Regions from separate parts of the Bowmanella denitrificans genome, predicted to be linked through region 2. Evidence: predicted binding sites of a transcription regulator. Region 2 holds the regulator's gene; the other holds the start of a gene.
What was found. Region 2 encodes ArgR, which controls arginine synthesis, uptake and breakdown. Its sites were predicted from a motif close to ANTGAATANNTATTCANT; they were not measured.
Positions count from the first base shown of each region.

Region 1: argC (N-acetyl-gamma-glutamyl-phosphate reductase) is a predicted target of ArgR. The motif match lies at 5,253-5,270, and genes of this name have one in related genera.

Region 1 is NZ_BAAAEI010000031.1:285,578-292,404, reverse strand. Features, by position in the region: gene argH (argininosuccinate lyase) at 1-971, opposite strand, end outside; gene ABD028_RS22570 (argininosuccinate synthase) at 971-2,188, opposite strand; gene ABD028_RS22565 (ornithine carbamoyltransferase) at 2,333-3,247, opposite strand; gene argB (acetylglutamate kinase) at 3,280-4,050, opposite strand; gene argC (N-acetyl-gamma-glutamyl-phosphate reductase) at 4,047-5,072, opposite strand; gene argE (acetylornithine deacetylase) at 5,301-6,449, shown strand; gene hxpB (hexitol phosphatase HxpB) at 6,462-6,827, shown strand, end outside.
Region 2 is NZ_BAAAEI010000015.1:134,999-141,825, reverse strand. Features, by position in the region: gene ABD028_RS14210 (TonB-dependent receptor) at 1-2,584, shown strand, start outside; gene ABD028_RS14205 (endonuclease/exonuclease/phosphatase family protein) at 2,691-3,857, shown strand; gene argR (transcriptional regulator ArgR) at 4,136-4,603, opposite strand; gene mdh (malate dehydrogenase) at 4,900-5,838, shown strand; gene ABD028_RS14190 (amidohydrolase family protein) at 5,915-6,827, opposite strand, start outside.

The DNA of each region.
Region 1 (6,827 bases), on a different contig from region 2:
TCTTCCTGCATATCCTTATTGTAGGCCAGTGGCAGGCCTTTCATGGTGACCAGCAACGCCTGCAGACTACCAAATACCCGACCACATTTGCCGCGTATCAGCTCCAGCGCATCCGGGTTTTTCTTTTGTGGCATGAGTGAAGAACCAGAAGTGACATTGTCACCCAGGCGCAAAAAGCTGGCTTCGCCGGAATTGAAGAAGATCATATCCTCAGCCATTCGCGACAGGTGCATCATGCTGGTACTGGCGCAAAATAGCAGTTCCAGCACATAGTCACGATCAGACACCGCATCCAGGCTATTGTGGCAGGGGCTGTCAAAACCCAGTTGCTCGGCAATATCCTGGCGGTCGATGGCATACACTGTACCCGCCAGCGCCCCACTGCCCAACGGGCATTGGTTCATACGCGCCAGCAAATCTGCCATGCGGCTGATATCACGCTTAAACATTTCCACATAGGCCAGGCACCAGTGCGGATAGCGCACCGGCTGCGCGCGCTGTAAATGGGTGTAGCCGGGCAAAATCACCTGTTTATGGCGTTCGGCCGATTTGACCAGCGCGGCTTTCAGTTGCAGCAGATCCTGCTGCAACTGTTGGCAGTGTTCACGCACCCATAAACGAAAATCTGTCGCAACCTGATCATTACGGCTGCGGCCGGTATGCAATTTACGGCCAATGTCACCCAGCTCTTCAGTTAGCGCGGCTTCAACAAAACTGTGAATGTCTTCCTCGCTGCTGGCGGCAAAATCCAGTTCACCGGCCTCGGCTTTAGCCAGCAGGCCGTTTAAAGCCTGCTCCAATTGCTGCTGCTCGCTCGTGGTTAACACCCCGGCTTTGGCGATAGCCCGCGACCAGACGATAGAGCCACGAATATCCTGGCTGGCCAGCTGTTGATCGAAGGGCAGGGAGTCATTCACCTGCCGGAACATATCACTGCTTCCGCCCTGGAAGCGTCCGCCCCACAAAGCCATCAGGCTTGGCCCTTGTCTTTCAGCGCCTTAATCCGGCTGGCCAGGCTGTACAAACGAATAAAGCCTTCGGCGTGACTCTGGTCATACACATCATCCGCACCAAAAGTGGCAAAATCTTCGGAATATAAAGAGTTAGGTGAACGACGCTGCACGACAGTGGCCTGCCCCTTGTAGAGCTTCACCACCACATCACCGGTAATCTGCGCGGCAAAAGCCTGTGCGCCGGCCAGAATAGAATCCTTAAGCGGTGTAAACCAGCGACCGTCATATACCAGGTGAGAAAATTCCAGGCCCAGCTGTTCACGGAATTTCAGCGCGCTCTTGTCCAGCACCAGATGCTCCAGAGCCTTATAGGCGGCCATCAGAATCGTGCCTCCCGGCGTTTCATAGCAGCCTCGGGACTTCATGCCCACCAGACGGTTTTCGACGATATCCAGACGCCCTACACCATGGGCAGCACCCAACTGGTTTAGCTTGATAAGTGCCTGATAAGGGCTGAGCTTGTCATTGTTGACAGCAACCAGACGGCCCTGTTCAAAGCTAAGTTGCACACGCTCGGCCTGATTAGGTGCATCTTCCGGATCCACTGTCATGGTCCAGACCTGCTTGGTTGGTTCACACCAGGGATTTTCCAGCTCACCACCTTCGTGGCTGATATGCCAGGCATTGGCATCGCGGCTGTAAATTTTGGTTGCGGATGCGCTGGTTGGCACATTGCGCTCAGCCAGATAGGCAAGCAGATCTTCACGGGAATGCATATCCCATTCGCGCCAGGGTGCAATCACTTTCAATTGCGGCGCCAGTGCGGCGAACGCGCCTTCAAAGCGCACCTGATCATTACCCTTGCCGGTACAACCATGGCACAGCGCATCGGCACCGACCTTCAGCGCCACTTCCACCTGAGCCTTGGCGATGATGGGGCGGGCCATAGACGTGCCCAGCAGGTACTGACCTTCGTAAACCGCACCGGTCATCACAGTGGGGTAGATGTAGTCGGCAACAAAGCCTTCTTTCAAATCAACAATATGGCATTCGCTGGCACCACTGCGCAGGGCCTTTTGCTCAAGGCCTTCCAGCTCTTCATCCCCCTGCCCTACATCGGCAGCAAAGGCCACGACCTCACAGTCATAGTTTTCTTTCAGCCAAGGAATGATGGCGGAGGTGTCCAGACCGCCAGAATAGGCCAATACCACTTTGTTCACTTGAGACTTTGACATTCTGTTTTTCCTTTAATTTTAGCCACCGCCCAGACCCGGATTGATGCCCTTATTCTGGGACGGAAAATAAAAAGTGCGATGATGATTTTCCTGCCCTATTCAATATCTTTTCAGATATCGAATATACGCATTCACTGCAGCAAATTAATGTGCAGTCAGCAGGCTGATTAAAATCGCATTCTGGGCGTGCATTCTGTTTTCTGCTTGCTGAAGCAAAAGTGAACACTCGCCATCAATAAGTTCACTGGTAATTTCCAACTCCCGATGGGCAGGCTGGCAATGCATGGCGTAATCCGCCCCACACTTGTCCATCAGTTGCCGATTTAACTGGAACGGCTGGAACTTATCTTTAATCTCAGCCAGCGGCGTGGTGTCGCCCATGGACAACCAGGTGTCGGTATACAGGAACTGACAACCTCTGGCGGCATCCAAATCAGTGCTGGCAACAATCTTAGCGCCGCTTTGCTGCGCCAGACTATGCGCCTGGTCGAGAATTTGCCCTTTCACCTCGTGGCCCTTTGGCGTAATCACGCGGATATCCGCCCCCAGTATGGCCCCCATCAGCAACAATGAATTACTGACATTATTGCCATCACCAATATAGGCCAGGCGACACTGACTGACATCCCCCAGCACCTCTTGCACGGTCAGAAAATCTGCCAGCGCCTGGCAGGGGTGATACAAGTCACACAGCGCATTAATGACCGGCACCTTGGCCGTTTCAGCCATTTGCACCAGGGTGTTATGGCTGTATACCCGGGCCACAATCGCGTCGGCCCAGCAGGCCAGATTGGCCCCCATATCGCGGGCATCCTCACGCCCGGCCAATTTACCGGCCTGACTGTCCAGGTACACCATATGGCCACCCAGTTTATTAATACCTATGTCAAAACTGACCCGGGTTCGCAACGAAGGTTTTTCAAACAGCGCCGCAACCGCTTTGCCATCCAGTGCCTTGCGATAGTCGGCTGGATTTTGCTTAGTCTGTTGAGCCAGCTTCAGCAGGCTCAGTAGTTCTGCTTTGCTCCAATCAGCAAAAGTCAGCAGATCCTTTTTCATAGGTACGTCCCCAGTTTCCCCGGATTGGGTGTTCAGTCAGGATAAATACGCGTGCCGGCCGACTGATTGTCGGCCAGCCGCAACAAAGATTCAGGTTGTTTCCAACTGGCGATGGTTACCGGCAGACCAATGTCCTTGGCGGCGGCCAGTGCCGCTTCCACTTTGACCGTCATACCGTCGCGGATAACGCCAGCGTCAATCAGCTCGCGGATTTGTGCGGCGCTAAGTTCACTCAGCAGTTGTTTATCGGCATCCAGCACCCCGGCCACATCAGACAACAGCAGCAATTCAGCATGTAGCAATTGCGCCATCACAGTGGCGGCCTGGTCGGCGTTAACGTTTAACAGTTGCCCGCTCTGATCGGCGCCAATGGAGCTGATTACCGGCAGGAAGTCCTGACTCAGCAATAACTTCAGTAACGTGGCATTGCCCGGCGTCACCGACCCCACCGCACCATATTTGGCATCCATGGGTTGGCAATTGACCATGGCACCGTCGGTCAGAGCCAGGCCCACCGGATTCAGTCCACAGGCAATGGCCTGGGCCACCAGTTGCTTATTGGCGGTGCCCGCCAGTGCCCCGACGATATAAGGCATCTGTTCAGGAGTAGTGACCCGCAAACCGTCAATTTTGACGGTTTTCAGATTCAGTGCCTGCATCCACTCTTCAACAATCGGCCCGCCGCCATGCACCAGCAGTACCGGACGACTTTTTTGTAACTGCGCCAGCACATCCAGTAACGCCTTGGCGGCCTTGGCATCCCCAATAAAGGCACCGCCGACTTTAACAATTAATGGCTTCATAGGGCCTTCTCCGCCAGACCGGCTTCGGGTGCAAAGCCAAAACGGATATTGGCGCATTGCAGCGCCTGCGCTGCGGCACCTTTGAGCAAGTTGTCGATGGCACTGGTCACCACTAAATGGCCAGACGCTTCATCCAGTTTCCAGTGCAGATCGCAATAACAGGTGCCGGCCACTTCATCGATTTTTGGCCAGGCACTGCGTATCCGCACCATAGGATTGCCCTGATAGGCAGATTGATAGGCTTCGTCAACCTGGCTGGCAGTAACACCGGCTTTTACTTTGACCGTGACGGTGGCCAGAATGCCACGCTTAAAATTACCCAGGTGCGGGGTAAAGATCACCTGACGCCCCAGTTCGGCGGAAATTTCAGGTTGATGGCGGTGCCCAAGCACACCATAGGCTTGCAGGCTGACCTCACAAAAACTGCTGTTTAAGGCGGCCTTGCGCCCTGCGCCACTGACGCCGGATACCGCATTAATCACCGGCCATTGTTGTTCATCCAGCAGCCCGGCTACCTGCAAAGGCTTTAACGCTGTCAGTGACGCGGTGGGATAACAACCCGGAACGGCCACCAGCCTGGCCTTGGCAATCTTGTCTGCATGCCAGTCCGCCAGACCATATACCGCTTCCTGCAACAATTGCGGTTGTTCATGGGCAAAACCGTAAAAACGGGCAAAGATATCTTTGTCTTTCAGGCGAAATGCACCGGACAAGTCCATAACCACCGCTTTTCCTGCACTCAGGGTGGCCGCCCATTCGTGACTGGCTTCATGGGGTGTGGCCAGAAACACCAGATCATAATTCTGCGCCAGCTCGCTCAGCTTGTCTTCAGACAAGGGCTGCAGCGGCATGTCCAGCAAGCCGCTAAAACGCCCGTAGAGCGCACTCAGATTTTTACCCGCATCCTGACTGCCCTGGGAAACAAACAATGCAGCAAGTTCAAATCCCGGATGTTTCGCCACTAAGGCGGCCAGCTCGGCTCCGGTGTAACCACTGGCTCCAACAATACAAGTTTTAATCATGATCAGAATTTTCAGTGTGTTAAAGACAACAAGTGTAGCAAAACCAAATGACAAGCCCGCGAAAGCGGGACAAAGGCTAATGTCGTCGCCGGGCGAGAATTAAGAAAGAAGGCTGCAAATTCTGCTGCATTTAGGGTTCTGGATGCACTAAAGTATGAATTGTGAGATACTTTGCCACCAAACACATATTTATTCAACAATTGTGCATATTTATTTTGTGAATTTATTATGAAAATGCCGCCATTTCTGGACGCTTACAAACAAATCATCGCACATCCGACCATCAGTGCATTCGATGAAAAAATCGACCAAAGCAATTTGCCTTTGTTGCAGATGCTGGGGGCCTGGCTGGAGGATTTCGGCTTCCACATAAGTATTCAACCAGTACCGGACGCCAGGCATAAATTCAATCTGCTGGCCAGAATCGGCAGTGGCGAAGGCGGCTTACTGCTGGCCGGGCACTCAGATACTGTGCCTTATGATGAAGGCCGCTGGCAGTTTGATCCCTTTAAACTGACCGAAAAAGACAACAAACTCTATGGCCTGGGCACCTGTGATATGAAAGGCTTTTTTGCCTTTATTCTGGAGGCCCTGCGCGAGATTCCGCTAAATAAATTAACCAAGCCGTTGTACATTCTGGCTACCGCCGATGAAGAAACCTCCATGGCCGGAGCACGTTTTTTCGCCCAGCAGCAACTGATCAAACCGGATATGGCCATTATCGGTGAACCCACCGGCCTTAAACCTATCTGCAAGCACAAGGGCCATATGGCCCATACCCTGGACATCACGGGCAAGGCAGGTCATTCCAGCGATCCGGATAAAGGGGTTAATGCCATAGAGATCATGTATCAGGCCGTGGGTGAACTGATGAAACTGCGTGACCAACTGGCCGCGCAGTATGTGGATCCGGCCTTCAGCGTGGCCAAAACCACCATGAATCTGGGGCATATTCATGGTGGTGACGGCGAAAACCGGATTTGTGGCCACTGCCGCCTGAATTTTGATTTGCGCGCGGTGCCCGGCCTGAGCGATGCCGAAGCTATCAGCCGCATTGATCAGGCCCTGGCACCGATTATGACCGCTTATCCGGGCAGAATCAGCCGGGCATTGATGTACGACACGGTGCCGTCTTTTGCCAGCCGTCACGAAACCTCGCTGCTTGACCTGGCCGAACAATTTACCGGCTTTAAAGCCAGCAGCGCCAACTACTGCACCGAAGCGCCCTTTATCAGTTCATTGGGCTGCGACACCCTGGTACTGGGGCCAGGCAGCATTGACCAGGCCCATCAACCGGATGAATTTATTGCCCTGGATTATGTGAATCCGACCATTAATTTATTGCGCCATCTGATTGGCCAAGTCTGTTTGAAATAACGGAGAGACGTTTTGCAGTTACAAGCAGTGATTTTTGATATGGACGGCCTGCTAATCGATTCTGAGCCTTTGTGGCGTCAGGCCGAGCAGGAAGTGTTTGCCACGGTGGGAATACGCCTGACCGAGTCCATGTGTTTTCAGACTACCGGCCTGAGTACCGAAGAAGTCGTGCAATATTGGTATAACGAATTCAAGCTGGACAGGCAGGATGTCAGTGATGTGGCGCGGCGCCTGGAAGACAGGGTAATCGAGTTAGTAGAGCGTAAAGGCCAGGCACTGCCCGGTGTTTATACTTTATTGGCACGTTGTAAGGCGCTGGGATTAACCCTGGCGGTGGCGTCAGGTTCAGTGAGCCGCCTGATAGAGGCGGTATTGGAT
Region 2 (6,827 bases):
GAATTACAACGGCTATCCTACTACACGTATGCCGTTCTCATTTGACGCCATAGACCAGGTTGCCGTTGAAATTGCACCCTTTGATGTGCAGTACGGTGGTTTTACCGGCTGTAACGTTAATGCGGTCACTAAATCTGGCACAAATGAAATACACGGAAGTGTGTTTTATGACTTCACTAGTGATTCTTTGACCGGTGATGAAGTTGAAGACGAAAAAGTAGACCTGGGCGACTTTACGGTTAAGCGCTACGGTTTCAATGTTGGTGCACCGCTGATTGAAGATACGCTGTTCTTCTTCGCATCTTATGAGAAGTTGGAAGGTGCTCAGATTTTCAGTTACGAAGCTCTGCAAACCGGCTCTGTAACGATGGACGAAGTTAACCGTGCTATTCAGATTTCCAAAGATGTGTATGGTTATGATGCCGGTGGTCTTCCAGCGTCCGCACCTGTGGAAGATGAGAAGATCCTGGTTAAATTGGATTGGAACATCAATGCCGAACACCGTGCCTCTTTGGTGTACAACTACAACGATGGTTACGAAATCGATCAGTCCGATGACAGCAGCCAAAACCTGACATTGTCAAACCACTTCTATAAGAAAGGTGCGACACTGGATGCAGTGGTAATGTCATTGTATTCAGACTGGACAGACAATTTCTCCACAGAAGTGCGTATCGGGCACACCAAGCTGGATAACGAGCAGCGTTCCACTGATGCAGATAGCGGCTTTGGTGAAATTCAGATCAGCTCACTGGAAAACGGCGGAACCATTTTTATCGGTCCGGATGATTCTCGTCAGTCTAACGATCTGGACTGGGAAAACACGACGTTCAAAGTTGCTGGTACATACTACCTGGATGAGCACACCATCACTGGTGGTTATGAGCAGGAAAACCTGGATATCTTTAACCTGTTTATGCAGCACACCATTGGTGAGTACCGTTTTGGTGGCGACAGAAACCGCAACACCAACGGTGGCGCCAGCGGCCTGGATGATTATGAGTTAGGTATTGCTGATGACGTTTACTACAATAACTCCGCCGGCACCAATAATCCGAATGATGCAGCAGCTTCTTTCTCCTATTCTACGCATGCTGCCTATATTCAGGACAAATGGACTCTGGATGATGTGACGCTGATCTTTGGTTTGCGTTATGACTGGATTTCCAGCAGCGACAAGCCTAAGCACAATGCGCTATTTGAAGAACGTTACAACATGACCAATCAGGCGAGCTTCGATGGTAAAGACTTGCTGCAGCCTCGTTTTGGCTTTAACTGGGCCGTTGACGACAGCCTGGAAGTACGTGGTGGTATTGGTCTGTATTCTGGCGGTAACCCTAACGTATGGTTGTCTAACAGCTACTCCAACGATGGTATAACCAATATAGATGCTTACCGTCCTGATATTAATATCTTAGATGCTGAGAAGATTGGTGACGGGCGTGCGGTGTTTGATCCAATCAAGTCAATGTATGATCAGGTCACGGCCAATAATCCGCCGTTGGGTGAAGAACCTTCTACCAACGCGGTGGACCCTGATTTTGATATGCCGTCTGAGTGGAAATACAACATTGGTGTCACCTACGCCACTGAAGATGATTATATCTTCTCTGCCGATTTCCTTTACACCAAGAAGCAAGACTCAGCCACTATTGTTGATTTGAGCAGCTTCGATACTGGTGATGACACCATTGATGGTCGTCCTATTTACGACAAGATGGTTCTGGCTACAGTTGACGGGCGTGAGATCACTCGTAACACTCGTTACAGCGACTTGCTGCTGACCAATGCACCTAAAGATGGTAGCTCTACCACTATCTCTTTGGCGGTGAAAAAAGAGTACGATTTTGGTCTGGATTTCCAACTGGGTTACGCTTACAACAAGTCAGAAGACTACAACCCAATGACAAGTTCAGTGGCGTATTCTAACTTCACCAACATCGCAGTTGCGGATCAGAATGACCCGGGTGTGGCGACTTCAAACTATGAAATCCCCCATAACTTTACATTGAGTGTGCGTTATACCGCTGAGTTCTTCGACGGTTACAATACAACTATCTCTTTGTTTGGTAACAGGAAAGCAGGTCGTAACTTCTCTTACACCTTTGATAACTTCCAACCAGGCTCTGACCTGGCCGATTATCGCTCACTGTTGTATGTGCCAACCGTTGATCAATATGGTACTGATGTCACTTTCGCGTCTGCCGATGTACAGGCTGAATTTGATTCATTCGTTGAACAGGCTGGTCTTGAGAAGTACCGTGGACAGATCGTACCTCGTAATGCTGGCGAGTCCAGCTGGTACACCAGGTTCGACCTGCGTTTCGACCAGGAATTGCCTGCGTTCACTGCTGACCACCGTGCAAATGCCTTCCTGGTGATCAAGAATGTTGGCAACCTGCTTAACAGTGACTGGGGTATTCAGCGTCGCGGTCCGTTCAATGCTGCTTCTGTAGTCGATGCAGAAATGAACGATGATGGTACTTACACTATCAACGGCGTTAACCCTGAGAACGCTGCAGAGTCTGTATACAATCCAGGCTCTCTGTGGGAAGTACGTTTGGGCGTGAAATATAGCTTCTAAGCTGATATAACGCTGAAACAAAGCCGGCCTTGTGCCGGCTTTTTCAGTAACAAAGCATGGCAGAAAACAACGCTCTGCCGTGACATCGCCGACGGAATTGATAACAATGATTAAACGCCTTCTACCTCTGTTACTTATGTTCGCAGCCAGCCAAACTTTGGCAGATATCCGCATCGCTACCTTCAACGTCAGTATGGAAGCCGACAACTATGTTGAGCGTGGTCAGCCTGTTACGGGACAGGAATTATTTGAGTTACTGAAAGACGGCGAACACAAGCAGATTCGCAACACCGCTGAAATAATTCAGCGGGTCAGGCCGGATATTATCCTGCTCAATGAGTTTGACTATGATGCGGATGCTGAGAAGGGGCCGCTGGCATTTATTCGCCAATATCTGAACAAGAGTCAACAGGGCGCGCAGTCGATTGATTATCCCTACTATTTTGTCGCACCAGTCAACACCGGCGTAGACTCCGGCGTGGACTTAAGCGGGGATGGCGTTGCCTCCGGCACCGAAGATGATGCTTTCGGATATGGTAAGTATCCCGGACAGTACGGCATGGTGGTGCTTAGCCGCTTTCCTATTGATACCGCCAATGTGCGCACTTTCCAGCGCTTCTTATGGAAAGACATGCCTGGCAATCTGATGACGTCTGTGGTGAAGACAAATGGTCAACCCTGGTACTCACCAGAAGCGCAGAATGTGTTGAGGCTATCCTCTAAGTCCCACTGGGATATTCCGGTGCAGGTGAACGGTAGAACGATACATGTACTGGCCAGTCACCCTACGCCACCTGTATTTGATGGCCCCGAGGACAGAAACGGTAAACGTAACCACGATGAGGTGCGTTTCTGGGTGGATTATTTATCCGGCGGTACTCAGGCCTCCTATATCTATGACGATCAAGGTAACAAGGGGGGCTTTAAAGGCGGCAACTTTGTGGTGCTGGGTGACCTGAATTCATCCATGACCGAAGGTGATTCGTTGCGCGATGCCATTGTTGGCCTGATTACTCATGACAAGGTCAATGGTCAGTTCGTTCCCCGCAGCGCTGGTGGTAAAGCACATAGCCCTGACAATCCGCTTGGCGCTACCCACACCGCTGGATGGCGTATGCGCGCCGACTATGTGCTGCCTTCTGAAGCAGGCTGGGACATTGTTGATGGCGGCGTATTCTGGCCTGCCAAAGAGGATGCGCTTTATCGCTTGGTTAAAGATCGTAAGAGTTCTTCCGATCATCGTATGGTTTGGTTGGAATTGGCATTTAAGTAAGTGCTGAATCTGTATTGACTGGATAAACCCGACAATATTCATCGCAGAGACGCCGAGTTCGCAGAGCTTTCAATAGTTTATTGTTAACCGGCCTTTCCAGTGTTCTGTGCGGGGCAGCAGTGGAAGTACTTCTTCATGTTGCTTCCGCCATGTAGAGCCTGTTCGTTTCCTACCAGTAGATGTCACCACAGAGGCACAGAGAACAGGGAGTTTTTTATTGCGTATCCAATGAGTCTCATCCTTTCTCTGTGACCTCAGCGGCACTGCGAGAATAAGAATCAAACGTTTTCGAACAGTGCCTCAACCCGCTTCAGGGTGTCATCGATACGAGTGACGTCGGCCGGGGCAATAAATATAGTGTCATCGCCGGCAATAGTACCTAGTACACCATCGGCCTGGCTCAATGAATCCAGCAGTCTGGCAATTAACTGTGCAGCCCCCGGACTGGTGCGGATAATCACCATCACATTGTTGTGTACGATATCCAGCACTAATTGCTTAAGCGGGCTCTTGGCCGTGGGCATACCCAGTTCCGGCGGTAAACAATAGACCATTTCACCCAGCGCATTGCGGGTACGCACCGCGCCAAACTTACTGAGCATGCGGGACACCTTCGACTGACTGATATTATCAAAGCCCTGTTCCTTCAGCGCTTCGACGATCTCGCCTTGCGAACCAAAGTTTTCGGTTTTGAGTATTTCCTTAAAGGATTTAATCAGTTCTTCTTGTTTACCTGCCATTGCCATCCCGCTTTTTACACTGCTATCAATTCAAGCCGTTACTTTACCTGCCAGACCTGACGAATCAATGTTTTTTATACCTTGGTCTTATTCCGCTAAACTTGCTGATGAATTAGAGTCGATTTGCAGGCAGCTTGCTAAGCCCCCGGCCACAAAGTAGACTCTGCCCCCAATGTTTTCCGCAATCCGGCTCAAATGTCAGATCTGGTCATTTCCCGGGTTGTCAGTGGCTTAGTAGCCTAACATTTTTCACAGACTGCGCTGTCAGTCGAAAACGTTACTCACATTCACAGGAGATAAACATGAAAGTAGCCGTATTAGGTGCTGCCGGCGGTATCGGCCAGGCATTGTCACTGTTGCTCAAAACTCAGTTGCCTGCCGGCTCTGAATTGTCTTTATATGACGTTGCCCCTGTGGTACCCGGCGTGGCCGTGGACCTGAGCCATATTCCTACCGATGTGAAAGTTAAAGGGTTTGGCAAGGATGACCTGAATACCGCACTGCAAGGCTGTGACATCGTCTTGATCCCTGCCGGTGTACCGCGCAAGCCGGGTATGGATCGTTCAGATCTGTTCAATATCAATGCTGGCATTGTGCGTAATCTGGTGGATGCCATTGCTGACAATTGTCCAAAGGCCTGCATCGGTATTATTACCAACCCGGTTAACACCACTGTGGCTATTGCCGCCGAAGCGCTGAAAGCCAAAGGCGTATATGACAAAAACAAATTATTCGGTGTGACGACCCTGGACGTTATTCGCGCCGAAACTTTTGTTGCTGAATTGAAGGGCCTGAATCCTGCCAACGTACATGTGCCTGTAATCGGTGGCCACTCTGGCACCACTATCCTGCCATTGCTGTCTCAGGTTGAAGGTGTGGAGTTCAGTGACGAGGAAGTGGCCAGCCTGACGCATCGTATTCAGAATGCCGGTACCGAAGTGGTGGAAGCCAAGGCAGGTGGCGGCAGTGCCACATTGTCCATGGGACAGGCGGCGGCGCGTTTCTGTTTGTCATTGGTGGCGGCCATGCGTGGCGAAAATGTGGTGGAATACACTTATGTTGAAACCAACAGTGATGATGCCCGTTTCTTTGCCCACCCTGTGCGCCTGAGCGCCAATGGTGTGGAAGAAATTCTGTCTTACGGCAAACTGAGCGCATTTGAGCAAAAAGCCAAAGAAGATATGCTGGGTGGCCTGCGTGGTGATATTCAACTGGGCGAAGACTTCGTCAATAAAGCCTGATAGCTGATTCAGCTATATTGCGAAAACCGGCCTGAATGGCCGGTTTTTTGTTTGAGGCAGGTGCTGATTAGTTGCGTTAACTTGCTTGCCAGCGCATCAGATTCAGAAACTCACGACGGTTTTTCGGTCCATAGGTCTGGAAGTGTGGACTAGGCTGATTGCGATAGTTTTCCCGGGTTTTAGCCAGCTTATCCTGGCGGTTGTGCAGCGCCACTTCCTGAGGTGATATCTGATAAGGTTTGCAGGCATTCAGGCCAAAGATCTTGGCTTTTAACTCAGGGGTCAGCGCTGGATAACCGTATTGCTCAACAAAAGCCTCGCTGATTTGAAAAGCACGAAAGGCCTGGATTTGATCCTGAGGGGAGCCATACCAGATAGAATCGGTGCCCCACAGCACATTGTTTTCTCCAACATATCTGAGTAATTTGCCTAGCAAGTGCGCAGCCTGTTCGGGGTGGCGCATCACAAAACGCCAGGTGGAGCCGAGTTCAGCATAGACATTGGTGTTAGGCGCCACCTGATTTTCCTGCAAAGAGCGGATAAGACTATCCACGCCGGCACGGTGTGAGCCATGGGTATACGCCCTTTCCTCCACGGATGGGTCAAACCCGGAGTGGTAGATGATAAAGTTTACATCCGGATAGCGTTTAGCTACCACGCCAATGTCGCTGCACAGACTGTGCTGGTATGACTGAGCACCAAACGGAATGCCTTTATGGATACAGATATTTTTAATGCCAAGCTGCCTGGCTTTTTCTATAAAAGCGATACCCACATCGTCATACAGAAAGAAGCCATTGCCATCTGGTCCCCATTGCGTATAGGTTTTCCAGGCGCTGACCTGCCATTTTTCGGCCAGTTCCTCCATGCCCTGCAGGTCGCCATCCTGATTAGGATTGACCCGTCCATGCAATAGCAAGCGCTGGTGGCCTTCCAACTCGTCAATGATGCGCCGGGTAGCATCAGCCTCCTCAATGGTTAAAGGCTCG